Regions from separate parts of the Janthinobacterium tructae genome, predicted to be linked through region 4. Evidence: predicted binding sites of a transcription regulator. Region 4 holds the regulator's gene; each other region holds the start of a gene.
The links. Region 4 encodes FNR, which switches genes on or off when oxygen is low (the NO sensors DNR and NnrR bind a similar motif). Its sites were predicted from a motif close to TTGATNNNNATCAA; they were not measured.
Positions count from the first base shown of each region.

Region 1: the regulator FNR is predicted to act here: its motif matches at 2,866-2,879, upstream of FJQ89_RS02860 (universal stress protein).
Region 2: the regulator FNR is predicted to act here: its motif matches at 2,761-2,774, upstream of cqsA (alpha-hydroxyketone-type quorum-sensing autoinducer synthase).
Region 3: the regulator FNR is predicted to act here: its motif matches at 2,025-2,038, upstream of FJQ89_RS09570 (OmpW/AlkL family protein).

Region 1 is NZ_CP041185.1:612,206-617,944, forward strand. Features, by position in the region: gene FJQ89_RS02845 (pyridoxamine 5'-phosphate oxidase family protein) at 1-265, opposite strand, end outside; gene FJQ89_RS02850 (hypothetical protein) at 522-1,133, shown strand; gene FJQ89_RS02855 (BON domain-containing protein) at 1,178-1,822, opposite strand; gene FJQ89_RS02860 (universal stress protein) at 1,908-2,747, opposite strand; gene FJQ89_RS02865 (AAA family ATPase) at 2,978-5,248, shown strand; gene FJQ89_RS02870 (hypothetical protein) at 5,245-5,568, shown strand; gene FJQ89_RS02875 (VOC family protein) at 5,657-5,739, shown strand, end outside.
Region 2 is NZ_CP041185.1:2,944,527-2,950,265, forward strand. Features, by position in the region: gene FJQ89_RS12810 (MFS transporter) at 1-554, shown strand, start outside; gene FJQ89_RS12815 (GIY-YIG nuclease family protein) at 567-914, shown strand; gene FJQ89_RS12820 (MarR family winged helix-turn-helix transcriptional regulator) at 972-1,439, shown strand; gene cqsA (alpha-hydroxyketone-type quorum-sensing autoinducer synthase) at 1,450-2,694, opposite strand; gene FJQ89_RS12830 (sensor histidine kinase) at 2,862-4,178, shown strand; gene FJQ89_RS12835 (response regulator) at 4,182-5,189, shown strand; gene FJQ89_RS12840 (ABC transporter permease) at 5,198-5,739, opposite strand, start outside.
Region 3 is NZ_CP041185.1:2,200,721-2,206,459, forward strand. Features, by position in the region: gene FJQ89_RS09560 (methionine ABC transporter permease) at 1-399, shown strand, start outside; gene FJQ89_RS09565 (MetQ/NlpA family ABC transporter substrate-binding protein) at 432-1,259, shown strand; gene FJQ89_RS09570 (OmpW/AlkL family protein) at 1,341-1,958, opposite strand; gene FJQ89_RS09575 (LysR family transcriptional regulator) at 2,109-3,005, opposite strand; gene fur (ferric iron uptake transcriptional regulator) at 3,258-3,698, shown strand; gene FJQ89_RS09585 (MerR family transcriptional regulator) at 3,773-4,138, shown strand; gene FJQ89_RS09590 (NAD(P)H-dependent oxidoreductase) at 4,198-4,788, shown strand; gene FJQ89_RS09595 (SpoIIE family protein phosphatase) at 4,969-5,739, shown strand, end outside.
Region 4 is NZ_CP041185.1:4,184,230-4,189,968, forward strand. Features, by position in the region: gene ccoP (cytochrome-c oxidase, cbb3-type subunit III) at 1-391, shown strand, start outside; gene ccoG (cytochrome c oxidase accessory protein CcoG) at 396-1,778, shown strand; gene FJQ89_RS18310 (FixH family protein) at 1,881-2,405, shown strand; gene fnr (fumarate/nitrate reduction transcriptional regulator Fnr) at 2,409-3,167, opposite strand; gene FJQ89_RS18320 (response regulator) at 3,407-5,739, shown strand, end outside.

The DNA.
Region 1 (5,739 bases), 2.7 Mb from region 4:
TGCCCGCCATGGACAGGCCGCGGATATGCTGCCAGTCCTGGTACGCGGGGGTAATGGCCAGCGAGACCTTGTCATGCTGGCGGATATTGTGCGCTTTCTGGCTGTCCAGCCCGATGCAGCAATACAGCGTCAGCTTGTCGTGCACGTAACTGACCACCGTCGTCTGAGGATAGCCATCCGGACGCACGGTGGCCAGGGCCATGTCCGGCGTGGCAGCGAGGACATCGGCAATGAACTGGCGATGGGATGAGTCCAGCGGCATCATGGTAATTCCTTCACGCAATGCACGGTGGGCGCGTTGCGCCCGTACTTCCAGAGTAGGAAGTTGCACAGCGTTTGGCAATGCGCCAGATCATGTGCCTGCGACATTGTCCGCACAGAAATACCGCCGATGCCAGCGATTTGTAGCGCCTATGTTGATATGCCTCAACTGGCCCGGCAGACAACGTTATACGGACGCGCTACAGTGGACAGGTAGCAGCGTACACATGCTGCCCTGACTACATTGAGGTGCGGCAGCCATGACACAGCGTAATCGCGAACGGCAGGCGCGGATCGAGCAGCTGGAGCAGGCGCTGCGACACGATGGGCGGCAGCGGGAAACCGTAGCGCCGTGCGCTATGACGCACTGCCGTCTGCTCGATGCCAGTGTGCCGGCGCAGCAGGCGGAGCGTGTGCAAACGGGGCTGCTTGCCTATCTGTGGCATGCCGAATGGCGCCATATGCTGTCCGTGCCGTTCATTTACCTCGTTGCCGTTCCCCTTGGCATGCTGGACCTGTCCATCAGCCTGTACCAGCTGGTCTGTTTTCCGCTGTACCGCATCCCCCGTGTACGGCGGCGTGATTTTTTCGTGTATGACCGCGGCAGGCTGGCTTACCTGAATGTGCTGGAGAAACTCAATTGCCAGTACTGCGCCTATGCCACCGGCTTGCTCGCCTATGCCCGCGAAGTGGTAGGGCGCACCGAGCAATACTGGTGCCCGATCAAGCACGCCAGGCACGCGGACGGCGCGCTGCCAGGGCATGCCCATGTCTGCCGGTTTGTCGCCTTTGGCGATGCGGATGCCTATCGCCAGCAGCTGGAACCGCTGCGCCAGGAGCTGGCAGATCCCGGCAAGGTCGATAATGCATGACGCCGGCCACTGTGGCCAGGCGCCACGCCAAGCGTGCGGACGCTTCAGCTGCCAACCTGAAGCTGGTTCGTGACGGCGGTGATGCCGGGCGCCATCCAGGCCGCGCGCTCGACCTCGTCGCGCTCAGTCCAGGAACGCACCTTGCCGCTCAGGATGACCGCATCGCCTTCCGCCTCGACCTTGATGCCGCTGGCCTCGATGAGGGCGCTGCGCTTGAGGGCCGCCTGGATGCGCGCCTTGATATCGGCCGGGATGGCCTTGTGGCTGATCTCGATGGCGCTCTCGATGCTGCGTATGCCATGGACATGGCGCAGTGCCAGTTGCGCGTGCTCGCGCTGGTAGTTCCAGTCCACCGTGCCTTCCAGCCTGACATGGCCGTGTTCGACGATGACCTTGATCGTTTTCGACGATACGGGCAGTTGCAGCGCGATGGCGGCGATGGCATCGTGGGCAATTTCCGCGTCCAGCCGCGAGTGGGGGCGCACCTCGATGTCGTTGGCCACGCCCAGCACGCCAGACAGGCATTGCGTGTCGCGCTCGGCGTGCAGCTTGTGGCTGTAGGCGTGCACAAAGCCCGATAGCGTGACGACGTGGTCGTTGACCGAGACGCCGATATGAGTGGGATCAAGACGCGGGTCCCACAGCAGTTCCTGCTCGACTTGTGTCTTGATGTCGTTGTCGGTAATCATGAGTGCGCTCCCTGGCGGATAAAAAATTGTTTGCTGCTTGCGTCACGGCGTCAGCGGTGCGCAAGCAGCCTGGCGGCGACGCCGCTCAATGGCCCAGCAATAGCGGCAGGCGGGACTGGCTCAGCAGGCTGTGCGTTGTTCCGCCAAGCACCCATTCCTGGAAGCGGCTGCGGCCGAATGCCCCTGCCACGATCAGGTCTGCGCCGCTGTCCTGGGCCAGGCGGCATAGTGCCGTACCGCATTCTTCGCTGGTTTCGCTGCGGCTCACTTCCGCGCGCACGCCATGGCGTGCCAGGTAGGTGGCCAGGTCGGCTCCGGGCTCCTGTCCATGCTGTCCAAAATGCTGGCGCGGGTTCAGGACGACGATCTGCACGCGTTGCGCCCGCAGCAGCAGCGGCAGCGCGCCAGCGACCGCGCGGCTGGCCTCGGCGGTGGCATTCCAGCCGATGACGATGGAGCGGCCGGGGATGGTCACCGGGCCATCGCCCTCGGGTATGACCAGCAGGGGACGGGCGCTGTGCAGCGCGAGATAGGCCGGCAGGCGTGTCGACCAGATGAGCGACCGGTCGCTCAGATCGCTCTGGCCCGTGATGACCAGATCGCAGTACAGCGACTGCAGTATCAGCGCATCGGTCGCGCTGCTGTCCTGAAAGCGCGTTTCGTACGAGGCGACGCCCAGCTGGCGGCAGCGCTCGTCGAAGCGGGCCAGCTGTTCCCGCGCCGCGTCGCGCAATGGGTCGTAATCGATCGGCGGGGGCGGCGCCAGCGTGACCGCCCCGTAGACCAGGTAATCGAGTTGCGGCCCGCCGCTGGCGACCGTTCCTATCAGATGGGATTGAGCGTCGCTGGCGAGCGCCGCTGCCACTTGCAGGCGCCGTTCGAAACCGGAAAACTGGTCGGCATACATCAGGATGGTCTTGTACATGGTGGGCTCCAGAAAAGACTCACGATACGTGTTTCAGCCTTGCTTGTAACGAGCGCCAACTGATCCAGGTCAAGCCAGCCTTCAATTCATGGCTCAGGAAACTGGTGCCCGGCAAGCATTGATCCAGATCATATTTTCTTGCTGTATGGCCGTGCTAGGATCACCGCGGACAGGCAATGCACTGCAAGACGATGCGGTCTGTGCGTGGCGCCCGGCCCGAGGAGGAAAGCATGTTGAACGATGTTGAAGTAAGGCGGAATGTCGAGCATGAGCTCAGCTGTGTTGCCCAGATAGAGTCACCTGCCGTCGTGGTGTCCGTGCATCATGGAGTCGTCACCTTGTCGGGGCTGGTGCATGATTTCGTTGGCAAGATACGGGCCGGGCGTTGCGCCACCGGCGTGGCCGGGGTGGCTGGCGTGCTCAACAAGATCGAAGTGGCGCTCGTGGGGCAGGAGCGCTCGAATGCGGACCTGGCGCGCGCGGCGGTGGCGGCCGTCAAGGCGCAGTTGCCCAGCTCCGCCGATGCCATCACGGTGGCGGCGCAGGACGGCACGCTGCGGCTGGAAGGGACGCTGGGCTGGAACTATCAGCGCAAGCGGGCCGAGGAAGCGGTATATGCCTTGCGTGGGGTGCGCGGCGTCGAGAACCGCATTGCTCTGGAGCACGCAGGCCCCGCCGGTGAAATACGCTGGAAAAGGCGGCTACCTTCCCACATGAATGGCGTCATCCGCGCTGTCCGGCAGAACGCGGCCGCGCAGCCTGTCCCTGTGCGCGCCGGCGGCCACGCGGCAGGGCGGAAGGGAACGTTGCCGCCGCTTGCCCAAGGGCCGATGCCTGCGGCGCAAAGCGAGCAGCAGTGGCCTGACACCGGGCAGGGCATCGAGAAGCACGCGGTCTCGCGGCAGACCAGGCTATTGCACCGTCTGGCACGTCGCCTTGAAAGCGACGATGCGCGGGTGCGGCTCATCGTCACCGACATTTCACGCATCATGCTGGTGGGCGACCTGGCCTACAAGTTTAAGAAGGCCCTGCAGCGCGACGTGCTCGATTACAGTACCTTGTCGGCACGGCGGTATGCATGCGAGGAAGAGTTGCGCTTGAATCGGCGCCTGGCGCCGGAGTTGTACCTGGGCCTGGCAAGCATCACCGGCACGCGGGCATGCCCCGCCATTGACGGCGACGGGCCGGTACTCGAGTATGCCGTGCGCATGCGTCGCTTTGACCAGTCCGCCCTGTGGCAGGAGCGCCTGAATGCCGGCCAGCTTGGCGCGGATGAAGTCAGCGCCCTGGCGCTGTTGCTGGCGGATTTTCATGCCGGCGCTGCGCGGGCGACACCCGAGTCGCCCTGGGGCAATGGCGCCTTGATCGTTGCCCGCACCCAGGAGGATGTGGCCGGCATTGCCGCCGTGCTCGACAACACGCGCCAGCGTGCCATGCTCGACGAGATTGCGGCCTGGTTGACGCGGCAGGAACAAGCCCTGGCGCCGCTATTTGCCCGGCGCAAGGCCGACGGCTGGGTGCGCGAATGCCACGGTGATTTGCATTGTGGCAACATCCTGACCCTGGCCGGCCAGGTTCGCATATTTGACGGCATTGAATTTAACACTGCATTGCGCTGGATCGACGTGGCGCAGGACCTGGCCTTTGCCTGGATGGACCTGCAATGCCAGGGGCGCCGCGGCCTGGCCGCCCGCTTGCTGAACGATTATCTGGAGCGTTGCGGCGACTACGGCAGCCTGGCGCTGCTGCCATATTACCGGGTGCAACGGGCGCTGGTACGCTGCAAGGTGTTCCTGTTGCGCTCCCTCGCTGGCAGCCGCGGACGCTCTGCCGCATTGCTGCAGGCGCAGCGCTATCTGGCCTTCGCGCATGCATGCATCATACCCGCCGCGCCGGCGCTGCTGATTGCCTGTGGACTGGCCGGCAGCGGCAAGTCATGGCTGAGCAATGCGCTGGTCGAGCCGCTGGAGGTGGTGCGGCTGCGCTCGGATGTCGAGCGCAAGCGCCTGTTTGCCGGCCCTGCAGGCACTGGCACCAAAGCCTTGCCGGCGCAGGGGATATATGACCAGGCCGCTAACGTTGCGACCTACCGGCGCCTGGCGCGGCTCGCGCAGCAGGGGCTGGCTGCCGGTTTCGTGATGGTAGTGGATGCCACTTTCCTGGAGCGTCGACGGCGCCTGGCCTTGCGCGCCTTGGCGCGCCACAGCCAGGTGCCGTTCCTGCTGCTGCACGTCGATGCGCCGCTGCCGGTGCTGGCATCGCGCCTGGCCGCGCGGGCGCGTGCCGGCACCGACCCTTCCGATGCGGACATGGCCGTTCTCGCCTGCCAGATGGAGCGCTGGGCTAAGCAGGGCTTGCGCCCGGACGAAGCGGCAGATGTCATCGAGATCGCCAATGGCGCCGATTTCGGCGCCGAAGCGCTGGCATCGGTGCTGGCACAGGTGCGCCAGGCCTTGCAGCGGCGCGCCGCCGCAAGCGAGCCGCATCTGAATACGACATGAGTACTGCCGCCGAGGCTACGGCACGCCTGGCCGAAGATGGGCCCAAGGAAATGCCCGCCTCGCCGGCGCCGAGCCAGTGGCGCTTGCCGCGCGCGCAGGTGTTGGCGCGCTGCATCCCGGCCATCGAACTGCTGGGAGCGACGAAGCTGCTGTGCGTCGACAAGACGGGCACCCTGACCAGCAAACGCATGCAACTGCGCCGTCTGTGGATGGAAGGGGCGGCCTACGCGTGCGTCCAGGCGCAGCAGGCCAGGCGTGCTGGCGTCGCGTCCTGCCTCCTGACCCTGCCTCGCCGCCTCGGGGGGGAAAGGTGGTTATAATTATATTGCTACGCTGGCAAAGGACGCCTACCGTCTATTCACAATGGTGCGAAGTACTGACAGTCCCATTTTCACGGAAGCAACAATCATGGAAACCAATCGACTTCATCGCGGCCGCCTGATTGACCACATACAGCTTGTGGTACGCGATCTTAAGGCAAGCGAAAATTT
Region 2 (5,739 bases), 1.2 Mb from region 4:
GGGCGGTGGTGGCCTTCTTCGTCATGGGTCCGCTGCAAGTGGCCTTGCCCGTGCTGGCCAGCGAACGCCTGCACGGTGCCGGGGCGCTGGGACTGCTGATGGGCGCGCACGGCGCCGGCACCCTGGCCGGCATGCTGGCGTCCAGCCTGGGTGGCGCCTGGCTGCGCCAGCGTTTCGGCGCCACCCTGCTGGCCGTTGACGCCATTGTCGCCATCCTGTTGATGGCGCTGGGGCAAATCGCAACCGCCTGGCAAGGCGCGGCCTTGCTGGCCGTCACCGGCCTGCTGGGCGGCTATGTGCAGGTGGCCATCTTTACGTGGATACAGCGGCGCGTGGCGCCCGCCATGCGGGGCCGGGCAATGGCTGTGTTCATGGGCATCTTCCTGGGCCTGGCGCCCCTGTCGGCGGCGGCCACGGGCGCACTGCTGCGCCACCTGAGCGTGGGCGAACTGTTCTGCGCCGGCGGCGCCCTGCTGCTGGCCGCCGCCATCGCCGCCGCCCTGCTCACTGACATTGCGCGCATCGCGGCAAGCGATTACATCACCCAACCTTGAGGAAATCGCAGCATGGATAAAACACAGCAAGCTGCCCTGAAAGCGGCTTACCGGCAACAAGCGCCAGCATTGGGCATCATCGCGCTGAAGCATCTGCCCAGTGGATGCACCCTGCTCGAACGCAGTCGCAACGCCCCTGGTGCGCTGAACCGCCACCGCTTCGAACTCGCGCTGGGCACGCACCGCAACGCCCGCTTGCAGGCGGATTGGCGGCGCGATGGGGCGGCAGCCTTCCGCTTCGACATCATCGACAGCGTCAAGGTATCGGGCGACCCCGCCTTCGATGCGCAGGCCGAACTCGACGCCCTGCTGGCGCTGCACCGCGCACAGTGGCTGGAACAGGGGCAGCCACTGTATTGAGCAATATTGATTTACACTTGCGTACTCAAGCACTGCGCAGCCAACACAAAGAAAACCATGACCGATCACACTTCCCCGCCGCCAGACGGCGCCAGCGCGCTGGACTTCTGCCTGCGCCTGGCGCGTGCCCAGGCGCTCATCGTGCGCCGCTTCGACAGCATCCTGGGCAATCTGCACGGCCTGAGCTTTGGCGATTATCAATTGCTGTACCACTTGCAGCGCGCACCCGGTGCGCGCCTGCGCCGCATCGACCTGGCCGAGCGCCTGGCGCTGACGGCGTCCGGCATCACGCGCTCGCTGATGCCGCTGGAAAAAATCGGCCTGGTGGCGCGCCAGGCCGATGCGCGCGATGCCCGCGTCGGCTATGCCGTCATCACCGAGGCGGGGCAAACCCTGCTGATCCACGCCGATGCGACGGCGCAGGCGCTGGGCCAGGAATTGCTGGGCAGCGCCAGCCCGGAACAGCTGGCACCGCTGTCCCTGCTGCTGGCCGGCATCGCCGGCAAGCAGCCCGGCAACGGCTGACGCCCGCTCCCTACACCAGCGCCAGCTTGCGCAAACGCCGCGTCGACGGCCAGCGCGCCATGCCCGTCTCATCGCGGATGGCGGCGCAGGCGGCCAGCACTCTGGCGCACTCGTCCTCGCGCAAGCCCGCATTCAGGGTCAGGCGCACCAGCGAGCGGTTCTTTGGCGTGGCCGGCGCGCAGAAGACGGCGCCGTAGATGCCGTGCCGCTCCAGCGCCTTGCGCAGGATCAAGGTATCGGGTTCGCTGCCCGCCTCCAGCGCGATGATTTGCTCGGTGCCGTCGCTGACGTTGTAGCCAAGCTCAGCCAGCCCCTGGCGCAACTGCACGCTGTGGCGGCGCAAGGCGGCGCGGCGGGCATCGGCGGCGCGGATGAAATCGAGCGCCGCATCGAACCAGGCCAGCTCGTGTTCGAGCAGGCAAGAGCTGAAGATGGCGGGCCGCGAGGCGGACAGGAAATAGCCCTTGAAGCGGGCCGAACAGGTGATCAGCCCCGCGCGCCCGGCAAACGCCTTGGCCAGCGACGCGGTACGGAAATGCACGCGCCCGGCCAGGCCCAGCTCCGCCACCAGGCCCGCGCCCTGCGGGCCGTGCGTGCCCAGCGAATGCGACTCGTCGACGATCAGCATGCTGCCGCTGCGTTCGGCAATTTCCACCATGTCCAGCAGCGGCGCCACGCTGCCGTTGGTGCTGTACAGCGCATCGACGATGATGATGCCGGGACCATGCTTGTCGAGCTGGCGCTGCAGGTGGGCGCCATCGTTGTGCAGGAAGGCCACGGGCACGGCTTGCGCCGATTGCACGCCTTCCCACAACGACGCGTGCGCCTGCATGTCGAGGTAGACGGGGATGCCGGGTCCGGCCAGGCTTTGCAGCAAGCCCACGTTGGCGGCCCAGCCCGACTGCGCCAGCACGCAGGCTTCGCTGCCGAGATAGTCCGCGAATTTTTGTTCGAGCCGGTGCTGGCGGCTGCCTTCCTGCAGGAACACAGACGACATCAGCATGGCACCGCCGCCCTGCAAGACGCGCGCCTGGGCCGCCAGCAGCGCCGCCTCGCCGGCGATGTTCAGGTAATCATTGCCTGCCAGCATGACCGCACCGGCCGGCACAGCTTGCCATTCATGCAGGTGTTCGCCGCCGAGCAGCTTCTCGATGCGCTCGACGTAATGTTCATCCATGCGTGCGCGAACGAAGGCAGGCATCCGTTGCTCGGCATGGATGGCGCGGGACGACAGAGGGGAAAGGGCGTGTGACATAGGGACTCCTGATTGGTTGCGGGGGGAACTACCGCGTCCAACATGCGCGAGCCATCCGGCAAGCGTTTGATACAGCTCAACAGTTGTGCCGATATCCTGCTGATACAGAGGGAACCCGCCGATCATGTTGCATTGACACGCCTCAACGAACACGTCCCCTGATCATGATGCACGTGCAGTCCCCTTCCGGAAAACGGTGGCAAGGCAAGCTGCTCCAGCCTTTCCTGCATTTCCACGACGCCATCGAACACACACCCGTGCGACGCGCGCAGGTGCGGACGCTGGCGCTCATCGGTGCACTGGGCATGCCCCTGTACTACGCGCTGTGGCATTACTTCTTTCCGCAAGAATACGAATCGCCGCTGCTGCGCACCATCTCCGCCCTGCTGTTCCTGCCCGCGCTGTGGCCTGACCGCTTCAGCAATACCTGGTTCAGCGTCTACCTGTTCCTGGGGCTGACCTTCGAACTGCCGTTTTTCTTCACGTACATGTTCCTGATGAACCACGCCTCGACGCTGTGGATGCATTCACTGCTGGTGGCGCTGGTCGTGCTGTTTCACTTCGATACGCGCATCGCCGTGCTGGCCTACCTGAGCGGCACCCTGCTGGCCTGCCTGGCGTTTGCCGTGTTTGCTGATCCCGCCTTTTTGCTCAGCGGCGACGTCTTGCAGCAATTGCCCGTGCACTGGTTCACGATTGCCGTGCTGTCCGTCGTCAAGGTGGGCCGCAACGTGGGCGCGCAGGAGAAACTGGCCGGGCTGGCGGCCGGCCTGGGCAGCGTGGCGCACGAATTGCGCACGCCCCTCGTCAGCGTCGAGGCAAACGTGCGCGGGCTGCAGCGCGGGCTGCAGCAAAACCTGCAAGACCAGCCGCCGGACGCGGCCAACCTGGAAGCGCTGGCGCGCATCCAGTTCGAAGTGCGCCATATGCACCACATGATCGATCTGTTCCTGCTCAGCGCCAGCGCCGTCAACCACAAGCTCGAAGCGAACGAAGCGGTGGCCATGCACGACAGCGTGACGGCCGTGCTGCGCCGCTACCCGTTTACCAGCACGGCCCAGCGCGAGATCGTCAAGGTCGAGGTGCGCGCCGATTTCACGTTTCCGGGCCAGTCGGAACTGTGCGTGGTGATCTTGCTGAACCTGCTGCGCAATGCCTTGAAAAGCATCCACCGCGCCGGCAAGGGCCGCGTGCGCATCATCATCGATGGCGCCCATCCCGTGCCGCGCCTGCTGTTCATCGACACGGGCTGCGGCATCGCGGCCAATCGCCTGCCGCTGATCTTCGACCGCTTCTATTCGTATCCCTCGCATAACGGCAGCGGCATCGGCCTGGCCCTGTGCCGGCAAATCATGCAAGCCTGGCAGGCGCGCATCCGCTGCGTCGCGCGCGAAGGCGCCTACGCCATCTTCGTGCTGGAATTTCCCCAGCCCCTGCCCGTGCCCACGCACAACCGTTTTCCATCCATCCACCGCGCGAGGTGACGCATGCAACTGCCCGTCTACACCCATCCGACCCTGACCGTATTGATCGACGACAGCGATTCCTTCCTGAAAAGCCTGGCATTCCAGCTCGATCCCGGCCTGGCGCGCAAGACTTTCCACGACACCAGCAGCGCGCTGCACTGGCTGCGCCAGAGTACGCAGCCGGGCGAGACACCGCTGCACGTCAATTTCGACACGCAAAACCTGCCGCCCGACCAGTGCAACGTGGCGCTCGACCTCGAACGCATCTGGCGCATCAGCGGCCAGGCGCAGCGCTTTGCCGTGCCTTCCGTGCTGGTGATCGATTATTCGATGCCGCAGATGAATGGCCTGGAATTTTGCCAGGCCGTGCGCGACTTGCCGTGCAAGAAGATTTTATTTACTGGGGCGGCCGATGAAAAAGTGGCCGTGACGGCCTTCAACCGGGGCTTGATCGACCGCTACATCAAGAAGAGCGACGACGATGCGCTCGATATCCTGGAACTGGAAATCGTTGCCCTGCAGCGCGAATTCTTCCTGCAGCAATCGGACACCGTGCGCGATCTGCTGATGCTGCACGACTATGCTTTCCTGCAAGACGAAGCCATGGCCGCCGTCGTGCAGGAGCTGTGCCAGCGCCACGGCTTCGTCGAGTTCTACATCTTTCCCAATCCCTGCGGCATCCTGTTCTTCACGCGCGACGGCCGCGCCAGGCTGATGATCATCGAGACCGAGCGCAGCCTGCACACGCAATATGAAATGGCGCGCGACAGCGACGCACCGGAATCCCTGCTGCTGGCCCTGCTGGAAATGCGCGTGATCCCGTACTTTTCCGACGCCGACAGCGACGGCATGTACGCGGCGCAGATAGGCGAGAACTGGTTTCGCTACTGCGCCGCGCCCACCATCTGCCTGGGCGACGTGACGTATTTCTGGGCCCTGTTCGACGTGCCGGCGCACCAGTTGGGGCAGCCGGTCATGTCCTACGCACAATTTCTGCGCGCGGGCGCGGGCGACGGCGTCAGCGCGTAGTTGGCGACTTAGCCTTCGCGCAAGGTTTGCAGGGGCGGATGCTTGAGCACGTTACGCAAACCCAGCCAGCCGCCAGCGATCGCGCACAGGGCGCCGGCCAGCAGGCCAAAGGCCCACACGCCCGGTGCGAAGCTCCAGGCGAACTTGAACTGGTACGTGGCCAGGGCCCAGCCCATGGCCGCCGCGCCCGTGGCCGCCAGCAAGCCGGCCAGCGCGCCGACGAGGGAAAATTCGATCAGCTGTGCCTGCGCCAGCTGGCGCCGCGTGGCGCCCAGCGCGCGCAGCAGGCCCGCTTCGCGCGTGCGCTCGTCCTGCGAACCCATCAGCGCCGCATACAGTACCAGCAAGCCCGAGGCCAGCGTAAACGCGAAGAGGAATTCGACGGCCGTGACCACCTGGTCCAGCACGCCCTGGATCTGTTTCAGCACGCCGCCCACGTCGACTACCGTCAGGTTCGGATAGTCGCGCAGCAAGGCATTGCCCAGGTCCGCCTGCGCGGGCGGCAGGTGAAACGCCGTGATCCACGTCTGCGGCGTGTCCGCCATGGCGG
Region 3 (5,739 bases), 2.0 Mb from region 4:
TCCATCGGCCCGCTGGCAGCTGCCGTGCCCCTGTCGTTCGCCGCCATTCCCTACCTGGCGCGCCTGGTGGAACAGAACCTGCGCGAGGTGCCGCGCGGCGTGATCGAGGCGGCGCACGCCATGGGCGCGTCGGAAATGCAGATCATTTTCCGCGTGCTGCTGGTCGAAGCGCGCTCCGGCCTGGTGCTGGCGCTGACCGTGCTGTCGATCAGCTTCCTGTCGTATTCGGCCGTAGCCGGCGTGGTGGGCGGCGGCGGCATCGGCGACCTGGCCATCCGCTACGGCTACTACCGCTTCGAGACGGACATCATGGTCGTCACCGTGGCCATCCTGATCGTGCTGGTGCAAACCATCCAGTTCGCCGGCACGCGCATCGCCAAGCGCCTCGACAAACGTTAATTCATATTCAGTATTTCAGTACAAGGAAAAGCATGAACCATCTTCGCCGCAATCTGCTCCTGGCAGCCGCCAGTCTGGCCTTCGCCACCGCCGCCCACGCCAAGGACCCGAAAGAACTCGTCATCGGCACCAGCTCCGGCCCGTATTCGGACCAGCTGAAGCTGGGCATCAAGCCTATCCTGGAAAAACAGGGCTACAAGGTCAAGATCGTCGAATTCAACGACTATGTGCAGCCGAACTACGCGCTGGCCGAAGGCTCGCTCGATGCCAACGTGTTCCAGCACATCGTGTACCTGACCAAGTTCGCCACCGATAACAAGCTGCCATTGAGCGCATTGATCACCGTACCGACCATGCCGATCGGCCTGTACGGCGGCAAGCAAAAAACCCTGGCGGAAGTCAAGAACGGCGCCACCATCACCATGCCGAACGATCCGACCAACCAGGCGCGCGCGCTGGTGATGCTGGCCAAGATGGGCTGGATCAAGCTGAAACCGAACGTCGACCCGCTGCGCGCTTCCGAGCGCGACGTGCTGGAAAACCCGAAGAAGCTGAAACTGGTGCCGCTGGAAGCGGCGCAGCTGCCGCGTTCGCTGGCCGACGCCGACTACGCTTTCGTCAATGGCAACTTCGCCCTGGCCGCCGGCATGAAGCTGACCTCGGCCCTTAGCGTGGAAAAGATCTCGGACAGCTATATCAACCTGGTGGCCATCCGCACGGCCGACAAGGCCAAGCCATGGGTCAAGGACCTGGAAGCGGCCTACCGTTCGCGCGCCTTCCTCGACGCGACGAACAAATACCTGGCCGGCTACGAAAAGACGGACTACCAGCTGGCGCTGGAAAAGACGCTGAAAAAATAAACTGCTAGATGTAATGCAAAAAGGACGGCCAAGGCCGTCCTTTTTTATTCTGCGCGCCACACGGGCGCTGTCACGCCATGCTTAGAAGCGATAACCCACGCCTACGCCGATCAGGACAGGGTCGATCTTGACTTCGCTGGCCTTGGCGGCACCGACGAAGACGTCGCTGCGGATCTGGACTTTTTTGATGTCAAAGTTCAGCGACCAGTTTTTGTCCAGCTTGTAGTCGACGCCGGCTTGCAGCGAGAAGCCCCAGCTGTCGTGCTCCAGGCGGCCAGCGCCATTCAGCAGTTTCACGCTCGAAATATTCGTATAGTTCACGCCTGCACCGACGTATGGGCTGAACTGTTTTTCAGGCATGAAGTGGTATTGCAGCGACAAGGTCGGCGGCAGATGCTTGAACGTACCGATATTTTGGCCACCCAAGGTGACGTCATGCTTTTGCGGATACGTCAGGATCAGCTCGGCAGCGATGTTCGGCGTGAAGAAATACGAAATATCGATTTCAGGAATCGTCTTGCTGCTGACGTGGATCGTGTCCGATGCGCCGACGCCACCAACAGGGGTGGATTTGTTTGCAGGATCGATGTGCACGGCGCGCGCGCGCACCAGCCATGGGCTTTCCTGCGCCATTGCATTACCGGCGAATGCGCCGATGGCGGCCAGGACGATTGCTGCTGCAGTTGCGGACTTCTTCATTCTAGTTCCCTCTTTTTTGTCGTTAAGTAACGCTGCGAAGTCTAAGAGTGCAGTGCAACAAAAACTTTGATCCACATCAAATAGTGCTAGATGGCATCACTAAAGGGATTTTTTTCTTTACCCAGGTCAAGAAAATGCGGCATTGCAAAATTAAGCCGGCTCGGCGAACAGACTGGCGAGCCAGTCTGCAAACACGCGCACGCGCGGCGACAATTGCCGCTGATGCGGATACAGTACGGACACCGGCAGCGGGTCGGGACGCATGGCCGACAACACTTCCACCAGCTCACCGGCGGCCAGCGCCTGCTGCAGATGGTAGCGGGGCGCCTGGATCAGGCCCAGGCCCGCGCGGCAGCAGGCGTGATACGCCTCGGCATTATTGACGGATACCGTGCCCGGCAAGGCCACGCTGTGGCGCTGGCCGTCCACCTTGAAATCGAAGGGCCAGACCTTGCCCGTCTGGGCGGAAAAGAAATTCACGGCGCGGTGGCCCGCCAGTTCCGCCAGATTGCGCGGCGTGCCGTGCACGGCCAGGTAGCCTGGGCTGGCGCACGTCAGCTGTTCCAGCAGCGCTACGCGGCGCGCCACCATCGACGAGTCGCTCAGCTCGCCCACGCGCAGCACGCAATCGACGCCTTCGCGCACCAGGTCGACGAGGCGGTCGCCCATGCCGATTTCCAGTTCGATCAAAGGGTAGCGGGCGCAGAACCGATCCAGCACGGGCAGGACGAAATGCATGGCCAGGGTCGCGTGCAGGTCGATGCGCAGCTTGCCGGCCGGCTGCTGCATCGCCGAGGAAAACACGGCTTCCGTTTCTTCCAGGTCCGCCAGCAGGCGCACGCAGCGCTGGTAATACGCCTCGCCATCAGGCGTGGGTGTCACTTGCCGCGTGGTCCGCTGCAGCAGGCGCACGCGCAGCCGCGCTTCGAGTTGCTTGATCGCATGCGTGACGGTGGCCTTCGGGTAGCCAAGGTCATGCGCCGCCTGCGTGAAACTGCGCAGCTCGACGATGCGGGTAAACAGACGCATCGCATCAAATCGGTCCATGCCCCCTCCATTGTTATTGTCTGCTGCACAGTGTAACGATTCGAGCGCCACTATTCCATATTGAACCAACACCCTGGCAGCAGTTGCCCGCCACGCAATGGCCACTTGCGCCGATGTCACTGGATACCCAACTGGCTACACCGCATAATATTTCCATTTCGCACATGCGAATGGTAATGATTATCATTTGCGATATAATGCAGGTTCACGCTTAAGCGCTCGCTCAGGCGATCATAAAAAGGAATGGGAGACATGGATATATTGAGGGAACTGCGTGAATCGGGCTTGAAAGTAACCATCCCCCGCTTGCGGATTCTGCAGCTGTTTCAAGAAGGGGGCATCAAGCACCTGAGTGCGGACGATGTCTACAAACTCTTGCTGGCTGAAAAAATCGACGTGGGCCTGGCCACCATCTACCGCGTGCTGATGCAGTTTGCCGAGGCGGGCATTTTGTTTCGCCGGCACTTCGAATCGGGCCATGCCGTCTTCGAACTGAATGAGGGCCAGCACCACGATCACCTGGTCTGCACCGGTTGCGGCAAGGTCGATGAATTCGTCGATGAAGGCATCGAACTGCGCCAAAATGAAATCGCCACCGAGCGGGGCTTCGTGCTGCACGAGCACGCGCTGTCGCTGTACGGCACCTGCGCCGAATGCACGGCGAAGAAAGTCCCGCCGCGCAAAGCCTCCTGAGGCAGCGCGCAAGCTAGCGCCTGGCAAGCCACCTGCGCTACACTGCGTGCGCCGCAGCTCAACAAGGGACAAGCATGTACATCGGAGAAATCGCCCGCCTGGCGGGGACCTCGCCCAAGGCCTTGCGCCACTATGAAACGCTGGGCTTGCTGGGCGACGTGCGCCGCTCGGGCGCCTACCGCGTCTACACGCAGCAAGACCTGGCGCAAGTCAGACTGATACGCCAGGCGCAAGCGCTGGGCTTCCGCCTGGCCGAACTGCTGCCCATCCTGGCCGGCGACGAGACCGACTGGGCCGCCCTGTCGCAGCACATCGCCGCCAAGCGCGCGCAGATACAGCAGGACATCGCGCGCCTGCGCCAGCTCGACGCGCAACTGGACGACATCGACACGGAAATCCGCGACTGCCTGGCGCGACAGCACCTTTCAGCGGCCGCTTGACTCTGCCACTAGGGGCAGGCTTTAGCATGCAAGTTGTTCTTTAACGGAAAGCCTGCAGCATGAGCAACATTACACCGAAACACATTTTAATTCTTCTCGGCCACCCGTCCAGCGACAGTTTCTGCGCCGCCCTGGCCGAAGCCTACGCCGCCACGGCCCGCAACGAAGGCCATACCGTGCGCGAGCTGCGCCTGGGCCAGCTGGACTTCGATCCCATCCTGCACGAAGGCTACCGCCAGGTGCAGCCGCTGGAAGCGGACTTGCTGGCGGCCCAGGAAGCCATCAGCTGGGCCGAACACCTGGTGTTCGCCTACCCCATCTGGTGGGGCGGCGCGCCGGCCCTGCTGAAAGGCTTTGTCGACCGCGTCTTCCTGCCCGGCTTTGCCTTCAAGTACCGCCCGGGCAAGGCTTTCCCGGCCCAGCTGCTGAAGGGCCGCACGGCCCAGCTCCTGGTGACGATGGACACGCCACCCTGGTATTTCCGCTGGGCCTATCACATGCCCGGCATCCACCAGCTGCGCAAGACGACGCTGGAATTTTGCGGCGTCAAGCCCGTCAAGGTGGCCAGCTTCGGCCCCATCCTCGATTCCACCGAAGTGCAGCGCGCGCGCTGGCTGGAGCAGGCGCAGGCGCTGGCCCGGCGCCTGTAGGGCTGGAAACGGATTGCCATGCAGCCATCTTGCATACGGTTTTGACAAGCTGGTAATCAAGCCGTCACATTCCAGGGCTACCATGATGATATTGCCTGTTTGTCAGTCGCCTTGCCGTCGCGACAACAAGGGCCCGCTCGTCATGTAAAGGTAGCCGCTGTGGAGTTCAACGCTTCTCGATTGCATCTTCCCCGTTATCGCACCTCCGTGGCGTTCGATCTGTGCATACCCACGGAATCGGTGCAGGCCGACGCCAGCAATTTCGCCGTGCTGGAGCTGTTCACGGAACGGCGCGACATGATGAGCCTGCCAGTCACGGAGCAGCAGAAACCCATCGGCTTGATCAGCCGCAACATCTTCATGTCGCAGATGTCCAAGCCCTTTTATCACGAGGTGTACGGCAAGAAGAGCTGCATCGCCTTCATGGACAAGGAACCGCTGATCGTCGATGGCGCCATGAGCATCGAAGACCTCACCTTCCGCGCCGTGGAAGCGGGCGAAAAGGCGCTGGCCGACGGCTTCATCATCACGGAAGGTGGCGCGCTGGCCGGCGTGGGTTTCGGCTTGCAGCTGATGAACGTGGTGGCCACCATGCAGGCGGAAAAGAACCGGCAAATCATGCACAGCATCGATTACGCCAGCGTGATCCAGCGCGCCCGGCTGCGCACATCAAGCGCGGAATTGCGCGCCACCCTGCCCGACGCGCACCTGGAATGGCAGCCGCGCGACGTCGTCGGCGGCGATTTTTACTTCTTCGAGCGCCACGCGGGCGGCTGGTTTGCCGCCATCGCCGACTGCACCGGGCACGGCGTGCCGGGCGCCTTCATGACCCTGATCGCCTCGTCGGCCCTGAGCCAGGCACTGCGCGAACTGGGGCCGCGCGATCCGGCCGCCCTGATCGGCGCCGTCAGCCGCTCCATCAAGACCTTGCTGGGCCAGGACGGCGCCGGC
Region 4 (5,739 bases):
GACCACCATCATGCATGGCCGCAATGGGCAGATGCCACCGATGGGCGCCGCCCTGGGCTCCGAAAAGGATGTCGAGAACGTGGCCCATTATGTGCTGAGCCTGTCCGGTTCCACCTCGGACCCCGTCAAATCCGTGCTGGGCAAAGCCAAGTTCGGTGCCTGCATGGCCTGTCATGGCGCCGATGCGAAGGGCAATCAGATGCTCGGTTCGCCTAACCTGACGGACAAGATCTGGCTGTACGGCGGCAGTGCCGATACCATCATGGAAACCGTACGCAAGGGACGCAACAACACCATGCCGGCCTTCAGCGATTTCCTCGGCGAGTCCAAGGTCCACGTGCTGTCGGCCTATGTCTGGAGCCTGTCGAATCCCCAGACGTCCGTGAAATGATGTAATGGAACCTCAAGTCATCAAGATGTATGCGGCCCGCGAGCAGATCTACCCTCGCGAGGCCAAAGGACGCTACGCTACCTGGCGATGGGTATGCGTATGGCTTACTCAGCTGGCGTTCTACGGCTTGCCGTGGTTGACCTGGAATGGCAGGCAAGCCCTGCTGTTCGATTTGACCACGCGCAAGTTCTACATTTTCGGCGTCGTGCTGTGGCCCCAGGATTTCATCTATCTGGCGGCCCTGCTGATCATCTGTGCGTATTTGTTGTTCCTCGTCACGGCCATCGCCGGGCGGGTGTGGTGCGGGTTCTCTTGCCCGCAAACGGTATACACGGAAATCTTCCTGTGGGTCGAACGCCGCATCGAGGGTACGCGCAGCGCGCGCATGGCCCTCGACAAGCAGGGACCGTCCGTGCGCAAGGCCTTCAAGAAGACGGCCAAGCACCTGGCATGGGGCGCCATCGCCCTGTGGACGGGCTTTACCTTTGTCGGCTATTTCACGCCGATCAAGGAACTGGCGCGCGAGGTGACCACCCTCAATTTCGGTCCCTGGGAATGGTTCTGGGTCTTGTTCTACAGCCTGGCAACCTACGGCAACGCGGGCTGGCTGCGCGAGCAGGTGTGCAAATACATGTGCCCCTACGCGCGCTTCCAGAGCGCCATGTTCGACCAGGACACCCTGATCATCACTTACGATGCCAAGCGCGGCGAACCGCGTGGCGCCATCAGCAAGAAGGCTGGCAACAACGACAAGCTGGGCGATTGCATCGACTGCACCCTGTGCGTGCAAGTATGTCCGACCGGCATCGATATCCGCAACGGCCTGCAGTATGAATGCATCGGCTGCGCCGCCTGCGTCGATGCCTGCAATACCGTGATGGACAAGGTCGACCGGCCGCGGGGACTGGTACGCTACAGTACCGACCATGCGATGGAAAACAACTTCAATTCGAAGCAGATCCGCCAGCGCGCCATGCGCCCGCGCGTGCTGATCTACACTTCCATCCTGGCCCTGATCATCATTGCCGTGTGTACCTCGCTGGCCCTGCGCACGCCCCTGAAAATGGACGTGATCCGCGACCGCGGTTCGATGGGACGCGAAGTGGAAGACGGCATGATCGAAAACGTCTACCGCTTGCAGATCATGAATACCTCGGAGCAAACCCAGCACTTTAAAATCAGCGCTTCCGGCTTGCCCGGCCTGACCTTGCTGACGCGCGAAGAGGTGACCTTGCAGCCGACGGAAACGCTGGGTTGGCCGATCCGCCTGCGCGTGCCGCACGGCGTGGGAGAAAAGGGTTCGAACAAGATTGCGATCGAATTGCACTCGCTGGACGACCCGTCGCTGCATGTGCGTGAAAGCGCGGTATTCATCGTGCCGCGTTAACAAGGAAAGGCGGACGGGGACCGGGTGCCCTCGCCGCCGCCATGAAGTTGCAGGAAGGCCAGTCCCCGCATGGGGATTGGCCGATTAAACAGGAGAAATATCATGTCCGACAGTCTCAAGCTGCAAGCCCCCGTTGCCCCGTGGTACAAGCATCGCTGGCCATGGCTGCTGATGATCGGTCCCGGCCTGTCCGTGGTCGTCGGCAGCTGCATGGCGTATATCGCGTTTACGCAGCCCGATGCCTTGGTGGTGGGTGATTATTACAAGCAGGGCAAGGCGATCAACCAGGACTTGCGGCGCGATACGATCGCCAGCGACCTGGCGATGGATACCAGCCTGTCCTATGATGTGGCGTCAGCGCGCCTGAGTGGTTCAGTGCACAGCTTCGGCAAGGCTTACCAGGGTCCGTTGCAGCTGCATCTGGCGCATGCGACCCTGCCGGAAAAGGATATCAAGCTGCTGGTGCAGCCCGATGCGGCCGGCAATTTCTCCGTGGCGCTGCCGATGCTCGAGCGCAGCCGCTGGCAAGTACTGGTGGAAAACGACAAACGCGAGTGGCGCCTGTCCGGCATCTGGACCTGGCCGCTGCAGCGCAGCATCGCGCTGCATGCCGATGAAGAGCTGTAAGCCTTATTTGCAGACGTCCGTGCCGGCCGTGATAGCTTTTAACTTGGCCGGCTGCAAGATCTCGATCTCGCGGTTGGAGACGCGCAGCCAGCCTTCCTTCTTGAATTTCGACAATAAACGGCTGACGCTCTCGATGGTCAGCCCCAGGTAATTGCCGATTTCCTCGCGCGACATGCGCAGCTGAAATTTGCTGGCCGAATAGCCACGCGCTTCATAGCGCGAGGCCAGGTTGACGATAAAGGCGGCAAAACGCTGGGTCGCCTGCATATTGCCCAGCAACAGCATGACGCTTTGCTCGCGCGTGATTTCCTGGCTCATCATGCGATGGAAATGGCGCAGCAGGGTCGGCATATTGCCCAGCAATTGTTCCAGGCTGGAAAAAGGAATTTCACACACTTCGCTGTCTTCCAGCGCCACCGCATTACAGTGGTGGCGGTCGGCGCTGATGGCGTCCATGCCCAGCAGTTCGCCAGCCATCTGGAAACCCGTCACCTGCTCTTCACCGCCCGGATTGATCTGGTACGTCTTGAAGTGCCCCAGGCGGATCGCGTACAGATTCTGGAACGAGTCGCCGATGCGGAACAGCGAGGCACCGCGCACGATCTTGCGGCGGCGGCCGATGATCTGGTCCAGCCTGTCCATGTCGCCCACATCGAGGCCCATCGGCAGGCACAATTGATGCATGCTGCAGGTCGAGCATCGCGCACGCAACGCTTCCACGGTCACTGTGGGCATGGTGGGAGTGAGTAGCGCTTCAGTCATGTCGGTACCTTTTAGAAAATGCAATAACGAGTTTACTGCATACAGGGTTGCCGTGTGCCAATTTCACCGCATTTCCGCTGAATAAACGACGTTCTGACTTTAATTATATGGCAACATCGTTAAAAGCCCATGTGGGAAAGGCAATTTGCGCGGCGCCGCTTGCCAAGTTGATGTATTGATAGGAAAATTCCCGACAGCATTAGCTGCCGCCTGTACCACCCGGTACTGAAAAGGAAATCATGAAGCCTCTCGGCATCAAAGCAAAAGTCGCGCTGGTCACCAGCCTGACCTCGGTCGCCATGATCGCGCTGGTCACCATGATACAGGTGCAGCACATGCGCGCCGACTTCACCCGAGTACTGCTGAGCCAGCAATCTGCCCTGATCACCCGCACCGCTGCCGAGCTCGACGACAAGCTGGGCATGCTGCTGCAGATCGTCACCCTGACGGCCAGGCAGCAGCCGCCGGAACTGATCGCCCGGCCCGCCCAGTTGCGCGAATACTATGCGCGCCGCTCGATGCTGATACTGTTCGACGACGTGCTGGTGCTCGATGCGCAAGGCGCCATCGTGGCCGACATGCCGGAAGTGGCGGGGCGCGCCGGCATCAACGTCGCCGAGCGCGAGTATTTCCAGACCGTCCTGCGCACGCGCCAGCCCATGATCACCGAACCGATGCTGGGCAAGTCGAGCGGCATGCCCATCGTGCAGATGGTGGCGCCCGTGCTCACCGCCGATGGCCAGGTGGCCGGCGTGGTGATCGGTGTGCTGCGCCTGTACAAGGATAACCTGCTGGGACGCCTGCGTTCGGAAAAGATCGGCAAGAGCGGCTATTACTTCGTCCTCACGCGCGGCGCCGTGCCACGCTACGTGCTGCACCCCGAGACCAGCCGCTTGCTGCAGCCGCGCCAGCCGAACGCCAACCTGACCACCACGCAATTGCTGAAGCAAGATGGCGAAGGCAGCATGGTCAGCACCAACAGCCGCGGCATCACGGCCGTCAACAGCTTCAAACGCCTGAAATCGGTGAACTGGCTGCTGGCCGCCTCGCTGCCTCTCGACGATGCATTCGAACCGTTCGATGGCGTGCTGTACCGGCTGGTGCTGTGGAGCGTCCTCGCTTCGCTGCTGGCCGCGTTTATTCTGGGCTGGGTCACCGTGCGCCTGCTATCGCCGCTGGTGCGCCTGCGCGACACGCTGCAAGCCATGCGCACCAGCGGCAGCCGTTTCACGCCCGTGCCGGTGCGGCAGCGCGACGAGATCGGCGAACTGACGGAAGCGTTCAACGGCCTGATGAGCGAACGCGACCGCCTGCAGCAGGAACTCGAAGCGCGCGCGGCGGAGCTGGAGCAGGAGCGCGACCGGGCCGAGGCGGCCAACCGCGCGAAGAGCGATTTCGTGGCCAACATGAGCCATGAAATCCGCACGCCCCTCAACGCCGTGCTGGGCATGGTGTATTTGCTGGGCAATACCAGACTCGATACGGAACAGCGCAAGTATCTGACCATGGTGCGCGTGGCGGGCCAGTCGCTGCTGGGCATCCTCAACGACGTGCTCGACTATTCGAAGATCGAGGCGCGCCGCATGGAATTGTCGCCCGTCGAATTCGACCTCGACGAGGTGATGAACACGCTGGCCACGACGATGACCATGAATGCGGGTGAAAAAGAGCTGGAACTGGCCATCGCCGTCGAGCCCGACGTGCCGCGGCGCCTGATGGGCGACGCCCAGCGCCTGCAGCAGATCCTCGTCAACCTGGCCGGCAACGCCATCAAATTTACCGAGAGCGGCGAAGTGGTGGTGGCCGTCAGCCTGGCCGAAAGCCAACAAGACCGCGCCTGGCTGCGCTTCGAAGTGCGCGACACGGGCATCGGCATGACGGAACTGCAGCAACAGCAACTGTTTGCCGCCTTTTCACAGGGCGACCAGAGCATCACGCGGCGCTTCGGCGGCACGGGCCTGGGCCTGGCCATCAGCAAGCAGCTGATCCACATGATGGGCGGTGATATCGCCGTGGCCAGCAGCGAAGGCAAGGGTAGCCGCTTCTGGTTCAGCGTGCCGTTTGAGATGCTGGCGCAGCCGCCCGAAACGCGGCGCACGCCGGCCCTGGGCCAGCTGCGCCTGCTGGTGGCCGACGATAACCGCACCACGCGCGAACTGATCGTCAAGCTGATCGAGGCCTGGGGCTGGCTGGCCGACGAAGTGGACTCCGGCTTTGCCGCCATCGAACTGTACCGCGAACGCCTGGCGCAGCAACAACCGTACGACGTGGTGCTGGCCGACTGGCACATGCCCGTCATGGACGGCCTAGCCACGGCCAAGGCCATCCGCCAGGCGGCCAGCGGCCAGCGCCAGCCCATCGTGGTGATGGTCAACGCCTTCGCGCGCAACCACCTGGAAGAAATCTCCAGCGCGGCCGAGGCCGATGTCGTGCTGATGAAGCCGATCACGGGTTCGAGCCTGTTCGATGCCCTGCACCAGGCGCTGATCGCCAAGAACGACGGCGGTGAACAGCGCATCTTGCACCAGCCACTGGGCACGGAACTGGCAGGCGTGCATTTCCTGCTGGTGGA